Linked DNA regions of Alkalinema sp. FACHB-956. The protein of the gene in region 2 interacts with the protein of the main gene of each other region in a pairwise test. Links are inferred from orthologs where the notes say so. Each region holds a gene or a part of one and is shown on either strand. Other genes may lie near its edges.

Region 1 (2,837 bases), on a different replicon or contig from region 2:
GCGCAAATGACAGTAGGGCGTTGCGCGAGAGTAAATCGTTCCATGCCAGCCATGCCCAGCCAAGGGATGCACAACCACAAGGTTTGCACAACCACAAGGTTTGCACAACCACAAGGTTTGCACAACCGAGGTCTGTACAATACATCTATTGCACAAAACAATTGTATTGCATAAAACAATTGTCATTAATGGTCATTTCAGGGGCATTGCTAGACATTTCAGATACCTCAGGCAGCTCAAAAACAACTCACAGCCCAAAGCAACTCAGCCTTAAATCATCTTTAAAATTGCATTTTTTCCGCCTGATTCATTGCTTTTACTAATTACTGCCTTTATCCAGACTCATCATTTTCTCCTATTTTCTCTGGGTGTTTTTATAAGCAGGTGTTTTTTCTAAGCCAGGTTGTCGCAGTCATTCATTGCTGAGCGAGGAAATTTTGCCCAAACCTTCTTATCTTTATTCGTAGTTTCTACAGAAAAAATCATCGCTGAATGTAATAAATGAATCTTGGAATGGTAAATTATTGCCAATTTAACCGGGTTGCCCTTGAACCGTGTGTTTACTGCTCATAGGAGACCACCAGTTCATCCTTGGTTTAGCGATCGGTCGTCTAGACGATGGTCAGAAAACATACTAGAATCCACCTTTGTTTCCACCGTCCACAAACGCCGATGTTTGACCAAAACAGTCTGGCACCAGTAAAGTTAGACTTTTCAGTTGACTTTCAAGTTGGACTTCCCATTGCAAGGGTGGCTGGGCTTCAGGAACGTTGTCGTTAGTACAGAAGGCAGAGTAAGTCGTGGGTCTTTTCAGTCGCTTTTCCCTGTCCCGTGATATGGGGATTGATCTGGGTACCGCTAATACGTTGGTTTACGTTTCAGGGAAAGGCATTGTCCTACAAGAACCGTCCGTAGTGGCGATCGATCAAAATGAGCGCGTTCCTTTGGCCGTTGGAGAAGATGCCAAGCGCATGTTGGGGCGGACACCGGGAAATATTGTGGCACTGCGTCCGCTGCGAGATGGGGTGATCGCGGATTTTGATACCGCAGAACTGATGCTGAAGCACTTTATCACCCGCGTCCATGAAGGGAAGCAACTAGTTTCGCCGCGTGTGGTGATTGGCATTCCCAGTGGGGTCACGGGGGTGGAACGGCGGGCGGTCATGGATGCGGCCACCCAGGCCGGGGCACGGGAAGTGTTTCTGATCGATGAGCCTGTGGCAGCGGCGATCGGAGCCGGTCTCCCCGTAGCGGAACCAACGGGCAACATGATTATTGACATCGGCGGCGGCACCACCGAGGTGGCCGTTCTCAGCTTGCAGGGCACGGTACTGAGTGAATCGGTTCGGGTGGCGGGCGATGAACTGAGTGACGCGATCGTCCAATACATGAAAAAAGTCCATAACCTCGTGATTGGGGAACGCACCGCCGAGGAAATCAAGATTGCGATCGGATCCGCTTACCCCAGCCGCGATGCTGACGAAGAAACCATGGAAGTGCGCGGGTTGCACCTGCTGTCGGGTCTGCCCCAAACCGTCACGATCAAAGCCCCGGAAATTCGGGAAAGCATGGCTGAACCATTGGCCGTCATCGTCGATGCAGTCAAGCGCACCCTAGAACGCACTCCGCCGGAGTTAGCGTCTGACATCATCGATCGGGGCATTATGTTGGCAGGGGGCGGTGCTCTCCTCAAGGGCCTCGATACCTTGATCAGCCATGAAACCGGCATCGTTGTCCATGTGGCCGCTGATCCACTCAGTTGTGTCGTATTGGGCACCGGGCGTGTGCTGGAAAACTTTAATCAGCTTGGACGGGTGTTCAGCAGCCGTCCACGGTAGAACGAATTGCCTGCTAAGGTCTCCTGATCCAGACAATTTTTGGGTGGAAGGTAATTCAGTCATCTACTGAGTCTTGCCAAGGAACTGACATGGTGCCTTTCACCCGACCTAAAGTCGTCCAACCTCGAACAAGTCTTCGCATGTTTACAGTACGCCGCTGGTGGGAACGGTTCGGAACACAAACGCTCTTGATCGGCCTTGCGATCGGGACAGCGGCGATCGTGCGTCAAACCCAGGGAGCATGGCTCATGGAAACCTATCAATGGTTTTCTCGGCCCTTTCAAGGGGATCCCAACCAAGCCGCCCTCCAGCTGGAGAATGCCCAAGTTCTAGAACTCCAACAACGCCTGATCGAGTTACAAAACCGCAACCAGCGCCTAGAAGAATTACTGGGTTTAGTCCAGGACAAAAAAAAGGAAGCCTTAGCTGCACCTGTGATTGGCCGTAGTGCAGACCATTGGTGGGAGCAGTTGATCCTAGGGCGCGGCCTTAAGGATGGGGTGCAACTCAATAGTGTGGTGATGGCCCCTGGGGGAGTGGTCGGGCGAGTCAGTCAAGTCAGTGACCATGCCAGCCGAGTTGTCCTCTTGAGCAATGCGGCCAACCAGGTGGGCGTTACCGTCAGTCGCAGCCGTGCAACGGGCTACATGAAGGGGCAAACGGGCCAAAATGCAGGCACCCAAGTCATTATGCAGTTTTTTGATAAGGTTCCCGATGTCCGCAAGGGCGACACTGTGGTGACTTCGGCCTTTAGTAGCAAATTTCCTGAGGGCTTGCCCGTGGGGCGGATCGAGTCGATCGACCTCAGCAAAAGTCCAGCCCCCGAGGCCATCATCCAACTGACTGCACCAATCAGTTCCTTAGAATGGGTCGTGGTCTCTCCCCCCAACGCCATCAACCCAGCAGATACCCTCCCCACGCCAGAACCTTCACCCACTTCCAGTTTTTCGCCGAGCCCTTCACCCTCTGTCCAACCATGATGCATTTGTTCACTTTCGG
Region 2 (4,770 bases):
GGAAAGCTCGATGGGTCGATCGGGGCATCACCTCGGGGTTCAAATTTTCATGCAATTTTTTGCTCAAATATTATTCAAATATTGTTCAAATTGTATTGTTCAAATTGTTCAAAATTGTGGGTCTATGTTGGCAGTTGAAACGGCGGAGTCTTTGATTTTTCAAGCAGTCCAAGTGCCGGATGCAGCGGTTGATTGTGATTGGGTACCGTTATTGGAGGCGATCGATCGCGTTTTGGCACAGCCTGTGAGCAGTGAGTTGGATTTTCCCCATTGGGATAATTCTGCAATGGATGGCTATGCGGTGCGCTATGACGATGTAGCAACAGGGCAAGTGGCAACAGGGCAAGTGGCAACAGGGCAAGTGGCAACAGGGCAACCTGGGGCAATCACCCTGGCCGTGGTTGAAGAGATTCCGGCGGGGGTTGCCCCCCAACAAACACTGCAACCGGGACAGGCGGCCCGCATTTTTACGGGGGCGATGCTGCCCTTGGGAGCCGATACGATCGTGATGCAGGAAAATACCCAGCGCCAAGGCGATCGGGTCACGATCTTAGTCCCCCCCCGTCACCTAGGGGAATTTGTCCGGCGGCGGGGTGGTTTTTACCAAGCGGGACAACCGTTGTTAGCGGCGGGAACTCGTCTAGGAGCCGCAGAAATTGCGGTTCTGGCAGCCGTGCAATGTACCCAGGTACCGGTCTATCAGCGGCCCAAGGTGGCCATTCTCTCCACCGGCGATGAACTGGTGACACCAGACCAGCCGTTACAGCCGGGACAGATTGTGGATTCCAACCAATACGCTTTAGCGGCTTTGGTGCAACAGTCGGGAGCGGAGGTGTTGCGTTTGGGCATTGTGCCCGATGATCCCGCTGCGTTGCAAGCGGCCATGGAAGCCGCGATCGCCCAAGCAGATATCGTAATTTCTTCCGGTGGGGTCTCCGTCGGGGATTATGACTATGTGGATGGAATTTTAGAAGCGCTGGGCGCAACGATTCAGATTCGATCGATCGCGGTTAAACCCGGCAAACCCCTCACCTTTGCGACCCTGCCTAATACGCTGTATTTCGGCCTGCCTGGAAACCCAGTCTCTGCCTTGGTGACATTTTTACGGTTTGTTCAACCGGCTTTGAAACGACGATCGGGACTGGCAACGGGCTGGCAACCGAACTTCATCACGGCCAAAACGGGTTGTGATCTCAAGTCCGACGGCAAGCGTGAGTCCTACCTTTGGGGCAAGGTCACCTTCCAAGCCGGTGAGCTTTGCTTTTCGCCCGCTGCGGGAGGCCATAATTCGGGTAACTTGATTAACCTCGCAGGCTGCAACGGTCTCGCCAGGATCCCCATCGGCGCAACGGCGATCGCTGCAGGAAGCGACACATCAGTGTTGTTGATGCAGGGCATTGTGTAGATGCCCCAGTTTACGGGGGGTGCAACCACTCCTTGAACCCGGAAAACCCACAAAAAAGGCACCCTACAGGGTGCCTGAAACCAGAACAGAAAACTTTGAATGAGTAATCACGTTGAATTGCGTTGCAGCTAGCCTCGGGGTGGACGACGACGCTGCAAAAACTCAGGAATATCTAACCCCCCAGGCGTTGGTGGTGCAGGCTTGGGGGTGCGGGGTTCCGGTAAGGGTAATCCGCCAGCATTGGTTTCCGATTTGGGAACCGATCGCTTGGGTGTAGCCGTAGGTCGGGTGGCTGCTTGCACTTGGGTCTCCCCAGAGAATCCTGTGGCAATGACCGTAATCCGGACTTCACCCTGCATCCGCTCATCAATCACAGCGCCAAAGATGATATTGGCATTGGGATCAACGACTTCATAGATAATCTCCGCAGCAGCATTCACTTCATGGAGGGTGAGGTCATGGCCACCGGTAATGTTAAACACGACGCCCCGCGCACCGTCGATCGACGCTTCCAACAAGGGCGAAGAGATAGCAGCCATCGCGGCTTCCCGTGCCCGAGACTTGCCGGAGCCAATGCCAATGCCCATCAAGGCCGATCCCGCATCTGCCATCACAGCCCGCACATCGGCAAAATCTACATTGACTAAGCCCGGAATGGTAATGATGTCGGAAATCCCCTGCACCCCTTGGCGTAGAACATCATCGGCTGTCCGGAACGCTTCTTGCACCGGGGTCGATTCCGAAATCACGGACAAGAGCTTGTCATTGGGAATGATGATTAAGGTATCCACTCGCCCTTGCAAGGCCGCGAGTCCCTCTTCCGCTTGATTGGTGCGTCGCCGCCCTTCAAAGGTAAACGGACGGGTCACAACTCCAACGGTCAGTGCTCCAATTTCCTTAGCCACTTCGGCAACGATCGGCGCAGCTCCGGTGCCTGTACCGCCCCCCATACCCGCTGTAATAAATACCAGGTCAGACCCTTCTAGGGCCGCTGCAATCTCATCACGAGACTCTTCTGCAGCCTTCTGCCCGATCGCGGGATTACCGCCCGCCCCGAGACCACGGGTTAATTTTTGACCGATTTGCAGTCGCTTTTGGGCAGAGGACTGGGTCAACGCTTGGGCATCGGTATTGATTGACCAAAATTCAACCCCGGTCACTTCACTGGCGATCATTCGATTGACAGCATTGCCGCCACTTCCGCCTACGCCAATTACTTTAATTTTGGCAATACTGCTGGGCACGATGTCACCACTCCTTAATTCCTCTCCGGGCACCACTTTGACATTTCCCCCTGAATTACTGGATGAACTGATACTGCGGAGAGAGTTGGAGCTATCCCCTACCGACGCAAACTTCGAGACTCCATCCTCATGGGAGCCTATATCCGCATGGGAACGAATCTGACCGGGCTCAAGCGACTCGTTGAGGGTCAGTGGAGTGGAATTTGACTCATTGTTAAGCGTCATTGGAACTACGGGCGGAACTTATAAACAATTTTTTGACTCCAGGTAGCAACGCATCACCAGGGGGTAACTGGCTAACCGGAACACCAATTCTACTAAATCTTCAACAGCAAAACCGTCGATTCGCCATCAAGTTCGGTTTAATTGTGCCATGAGATTACGGGAAATTCTGCCACAGTTCGATCGCTATGGGGTACTAATTTTTCCGGAGCTTTTTGCAGCACGCAGTTTCAGGATAGGCGTATTGGGATTTCGCAAATCGAGATATTCCATAGAACCCGCGGTTTTATTCCGAGACAGATCCCGCATACGATCGAGGACTCGAATTTGGTTGCCAAACTGATTGCCATAGGCTCCGAGGTGTACAGTCCCTAATTCAGTTTTGAGGATTAGGTTTCCAGGGTTCTGCCAATTAATGGCCTGGACCGTGATGGGGCTGCGGCTAATGATGGGGTAGAAGCGATCCCAATGGGGTTGATAGGTATCAGGATTCCCAATCACTTGGAGGGGCGGCAATTGGAGATTCTGTTCAACGGCTGTATAACTTTCCAAGGGGATCCAGCGCCCATGCTCATCCAATAAGCCAGACGGTTGCCCCGTAGCCGCTCCCTTTGAGGCGGTGTCTCTAGAAGGGTTACTGCTAGGGGCCTTGTCCTCCTTGGAGATAGATGCTTGACCATTAGGCCCAGGACTCGTGTTGCGATCGGCCTTGCTCGCTTCCCCTGGAGGAGTCAACCAAGCTTGGGCAACGGGTTTACGTTCACGGATACGCACGGTTAACCCTGGGGGGAAGAGATGGCGCTCTACGCTCACCTCGGCGATGGGGGCCTTGTCCTTTAAGGTCTCAGCAATTTTGGTCGGTTGCACCTTACTGAGGGACTCAGGATAGTTGATCGGTAGCAGGGATCGTACCGTTTTTGCAGCTAGGAACTGATTCCCTTCAATCTTGACCTGAGCAGGGTTTCGAATGACCCAATTAGGCTGAGTCACCGCCCATAGGGAGGTTCCGGCAAGCCCGAGAACCACAAGCGATCGCCAAGACATTTTGAGGGTGCGGTTACGTCGTTGTCGCCGCAGTTGTTGCCTTCGTTGAGAAAGTTCGTGCCGAGAAACGGGAGCAATGCCAGCCATGGTGTCTAGAAGGAGGAAGATTGGCGGAGCGACGAATTGCGCGGACAATTCGCACTGCTAATGCGGGGGCGGCTTGACTGGGGATTGGTACTGGAAAGGGTAATCAAGATTGAGTGGGTCAAATCGCCAAAAAATTTGTCCCTATATTTAAGCATGGTCAGTCCAAATGGCACGGCTGAGATTTTCTCATTACGAAGGCACGCTCTAGCTAAATCGTCGTCTCTACCGAGGACGCGAACAAGCAGCTTAACGGATTAGGTGACTGGATACCTGAATAACTAGATACCTGGATACCTGGATAACTCAACTAGCAAACCAGCCCCGATCGTAAAGCCCGCACCGCTGCTTGTGTCCGATCGTCAGCGCACAATTTATTCAAAATATTGCGGACATGGGTTTTCACCGTACCGACCGTGATGAAGAGCTTATCTGCGATCGCAGCGTTGCTGTAGCCGTCCACAATCAGTTGGAGAACTTCCAACTCCCGCTCGGTTAAGGGGTAGGATTCCGTTGGCTCAGTGGGGGTAGGGGGTAGGGCCGCATTGCGCCCTGCCATCGCGGGCTGCTGGGACTGACGCAGAACAATGCGGGCGATCGCCGGATCAATCCAAGAATTCCCTTCATGGGTGACCCGTAGGGCTTCCACCAATTGATCCAGGCTGACATCCTTCATGCAATAGGAATCTGCGCCAGCGGCAAAGGCTGCCATTACAACGTCTTCCGTATCCTGAAGCGTCAAAATCAAAATTTTGGTTGGGGAGTTCTCTG
Region 3 (2,861 bases), on a different replicon or contig from region 2:
CTTAGGGCACTCAGATGAAAACACTAGGCTTGAAATACTAGCAAGCACTAAGCACCATGCATCGCAGGAACCTTAGTGTCACAGGAGTCAGTCAGCTTAGGCTATTAAAGTCCACAAATAAAGTCCACAAAACTGATGAAGTCCGGAAAACGGATGAGCTTGAATTCCCCAACGGTGTGGGATACCCAAACCTTTCAGGGAAAATACTTAGACCCATTGTCCAGCGGATCTATCCAGAGACAAGGGAAATTCTACGCATGAACCCTAGGGTTCATGGGGAATACATCTCAATAATTTAAGTAATTATACGGTTTTACTACCTAGAAATTAAAATATTTGCAAGCTTTTTAGTCGATTTCCCTGAAAGCGTCAGTCTTCCTGCAAGCTAAGCTTCAAATGAAAATCTAATGCACCCATCTACGTCTATCTAACAAGGAACATCCTTAGCTATCCCATAGTTACCATGGGTTGTCAAGGCGCAACATCCCCCCAGGGGGTGACCCTATGAGACAAGGTCCAGGGGATGAGACGAGGTTCAGGGAATAGGAAATTAGCCTTGGGGAAGTCAGGGAGGTTCAGAAATTGGGAAGTGGTGGTTGGAATTTCCAGTAGAGCGGGTTAGAGTATCTGTCTTAGAATCGATCCAGATGCGTAGATTTTTCATAGGCCAGCTCAGCTGCACGATTCCATGACCCTCCCCTCTCCTGCTTCAGCGATCGCTTCAGAACCGTCAGAGCCCAGTCCATCCGTTGTCAACCCGATCGTTGTAGATCAGAATGCCCCGTCTCAGGATGCCCCGTTCATGCTAGATTCCCCTGCCTTGTCCCCCAGTCCGACCCAACCTTTGCTAGGGGCGTCTGCCCAGGACTTAACCGCTTGGGTGCAGGAGCAGCAACAGCCTGCTTACCGAGGGCGGCAGCTCCACCAATGGATTTATCAAAAGGGCATCCGATCGCTGAGTGAGGTTACTGTTTTTCCAAAATCCTGGCGGGAAGCGATGGCGGAATTTCCGATCGGACGATCGCAGATTGTCCATCGGGCCGAGTCGCTGGATGGGACGGTGAAATTTCTGCTGCAATTGCAGGATGGGCAAATTATTGAAGCGGTGGGCATTCCAACATTCAAAGGCGTTCAACCTGGGGCTGCCCTTAAGCCCGGTTCGCAACCAATGCTCGATCGCCTGACGGTCTGCGTCTCTTCCCAAGTGGGCTGTCCCATGGCCTGTGACTTTTGTGCGACGGGGAAGGGCGGCTTCAAGCGCAATCTAGAACGCCACGAAATTGTGGATCAAATTCTGACGGTGCAGGAAGCGGTGGGCCATCGCGTCAGTAATGTGGTGTTCATGGGCATGGGCGAGCCGCTGCTGAATGTTGAGAATGTCGTAGGAGCTGTGCGATCGATCAATCAAGACATCGGTATTGGTCAACGGTTCATCACCATTTCTACGGTGGGCATTCCGGGGCATATTCGCCGCTTGGCCGAGCGTCAACTTCAGGCCACTCTGGCTGTGAGTCTCCATGCCTCCAATCAAGCAGTACGGGAACAACTGATTCCCAGTGCCCGCCAGTACCCGTTGGAAGCGTTGCTTGAAGAATGCCGGGATTATGTCAATTTGACGGGGCGGCGCGTGACGTTTGAATATATCGTGCTAGCGGGTGTCAACGACCAGACCGAGCACGCGATCGAATTGGCCCACCATCTGCGGGGCTTCCAAACCCATGTCAATTTGATTCCCTACAATCCCATTTCAGAAGTCGATTATCAGCGGCCTTCGGAAAAACAACTGCGCCAATTTAGCCAAGCTCTGCGCGATCGCCATATTGCTGTTAGTATTCGACGATCGCGCGGCTTAGAAGCGGATGCAGCCTGTGGACAACTCCGCGCCAACCAACTGCAACGTTGGGCTAAGAGTGCATCCTAGGTGTCCCTAGGACTCACCCCTCATTACCGAGCGGGAACGGTTCGATCGGGCAAAGGGGCTAAAACCTGGGGAGATAGAGCTTGCATGGAGATGCCAGGCGCATAGGCTTCGATCACCTTACCCGTTGTGCGACAGGTAATTAACAAGTAATCACAGGCAGAACATTGGGTACGAATGAGTTTGCCATCGGCAGTGAGCAGGCGTTCCGCTGAATGTCCACAATTTGGGCAAGGCATGGAATAGGTAAGTGGCATGGGGTTCTCTCAAAAAAATTTTGGTGTCAACGGATGTGCTAAACGAGCATAGGAAACGAGTGGGCAAGGCCGATCAGCGATCGCTCTCACCCATCATTCCCATAAATCGGATCAATCAGAATTCATTGTGGGCATCCAGTCAATTGACCGAAGGGAACCCTAGGGCCTTCCTATCGAGATAAGACGGCCCCTCGCCTGATTGATCACTCATCAAAAACATGTCTGTAATGGATTCATGTCAGCAGCCAGCGAGTGGAACAATAGATAAATCCCGAACAGAAAATAAATCTCTAAAGGACGAAGGCTGAGATTCCTAAAAAAGGACCTGTGGGAACCATCATCCGTGAATCCAGTGGACTTCTATACATTCGCAACTCTAGACCTAACCATGAAATAGACTTAACCCATTGAATGAAGCAATTCCATGATCAGTTTGTATGGCATTTGGCCGGGATGGGAGTTGGGTAGACCCACGATCGCAACAGGTACAAAAACCAGCCTAACAGTCTATAGGAAACCTAATAGTCTACAGGAATCTGTCAGAGTCTGCTGAACCCAAGCGCCCCGAAGGCAACCTCATGGATGAATCAATCAGAAAATCTCAGAAAATCAATGTGTGCTTCAGCAATATGCGTACTCTAACAAGATATGTGCTCTAACAAGATGTGTGCTTTAGCAATATGTAG

The links. The genes of interacting proteins can lie anywhere in the genome.
Region 1: the proteins of ftsZ (region 2) and H6G21_RS20735 interact in binary tests that used the Escherichia coli proteins (3 or more experiments, as listed by UniProt). The link is inferred for Alkalinema sp. FACHB-956 from one-to-one orthologs.
Region 3: the proteins of ftsZ (region 2) and rlmN interact in binary tests that used the Escherichia coli proteins (3 or more experiments, as listed by UniProt). The link is inferred for Alkalinema sp. FACHB-956 from one-to-one orthologs.

Annotation. Positions count from the first base shown.
Region 1 is NZ_JACJRC010000027.1:14,719-17,555, forward strand. It holds H6G21_RS20735 (rod shape-determining protein), read left to right. Parts: upstream 1-836; coding sequence 837-1,838; downstream 1,839-2,837. Other genes in the region: mreC (rod shape-determining protein MreC), read left to right, coding at 1,928-2,818. UniProt on the Escherichia coli protein: Forms membrane-associated dynamic filaments that are essential for cell shape determination. Acts by regulating cell wall synthesis and cell elongation, and thus cell shape.
Region 2 is NZ_JACJRC010000001.1:410,532-415,301, reverse strand. What follows is about bases 705-3,686. They hold ftsZ (cell division protein FtsZ), read right to left. Parts: upstream 2,875-3,686; coding sequence 1,534-2,874; downstream 705-1,533. Other genes in these bases: H6G21_RS01655 (FtsQ-type POTRA domain-containing protein), read right to left, coding at 3,058-3,686; glp (gephyrin-like molybdotransferase Glp), read left to right, coding at 705-1,405. Outside these bases: more of glp, read left to right, coding at 125-704; more of H6G21_RS01655, read right to left, coding at 3,687-4,050; H6G21_RS01650 (response regulator transcription factor), read right to left, coding at 4,310-4,770. UniProt on the Escherichia coli protein: Essential cell division protein that forms a contractile ring structure (Z ring) at the future cell division site. The regulation of the ring assembly controls the timing and the location of cell division.
Region 3 is NZ_JACJRC010000005.1:43,082-45,942, forward strand. It holds rlmN (23S rRNA (adenine(2503)-C(2))-methyltransferase RlmN), read left to right. Parts: upstream 1-802; coding sequence 803-1,921; downstream 1,922-2,861. Other genes in the region: H6G21_RS08255 (replication restart DNA helicase PriA), read right to left, coding at 1,945-2,175.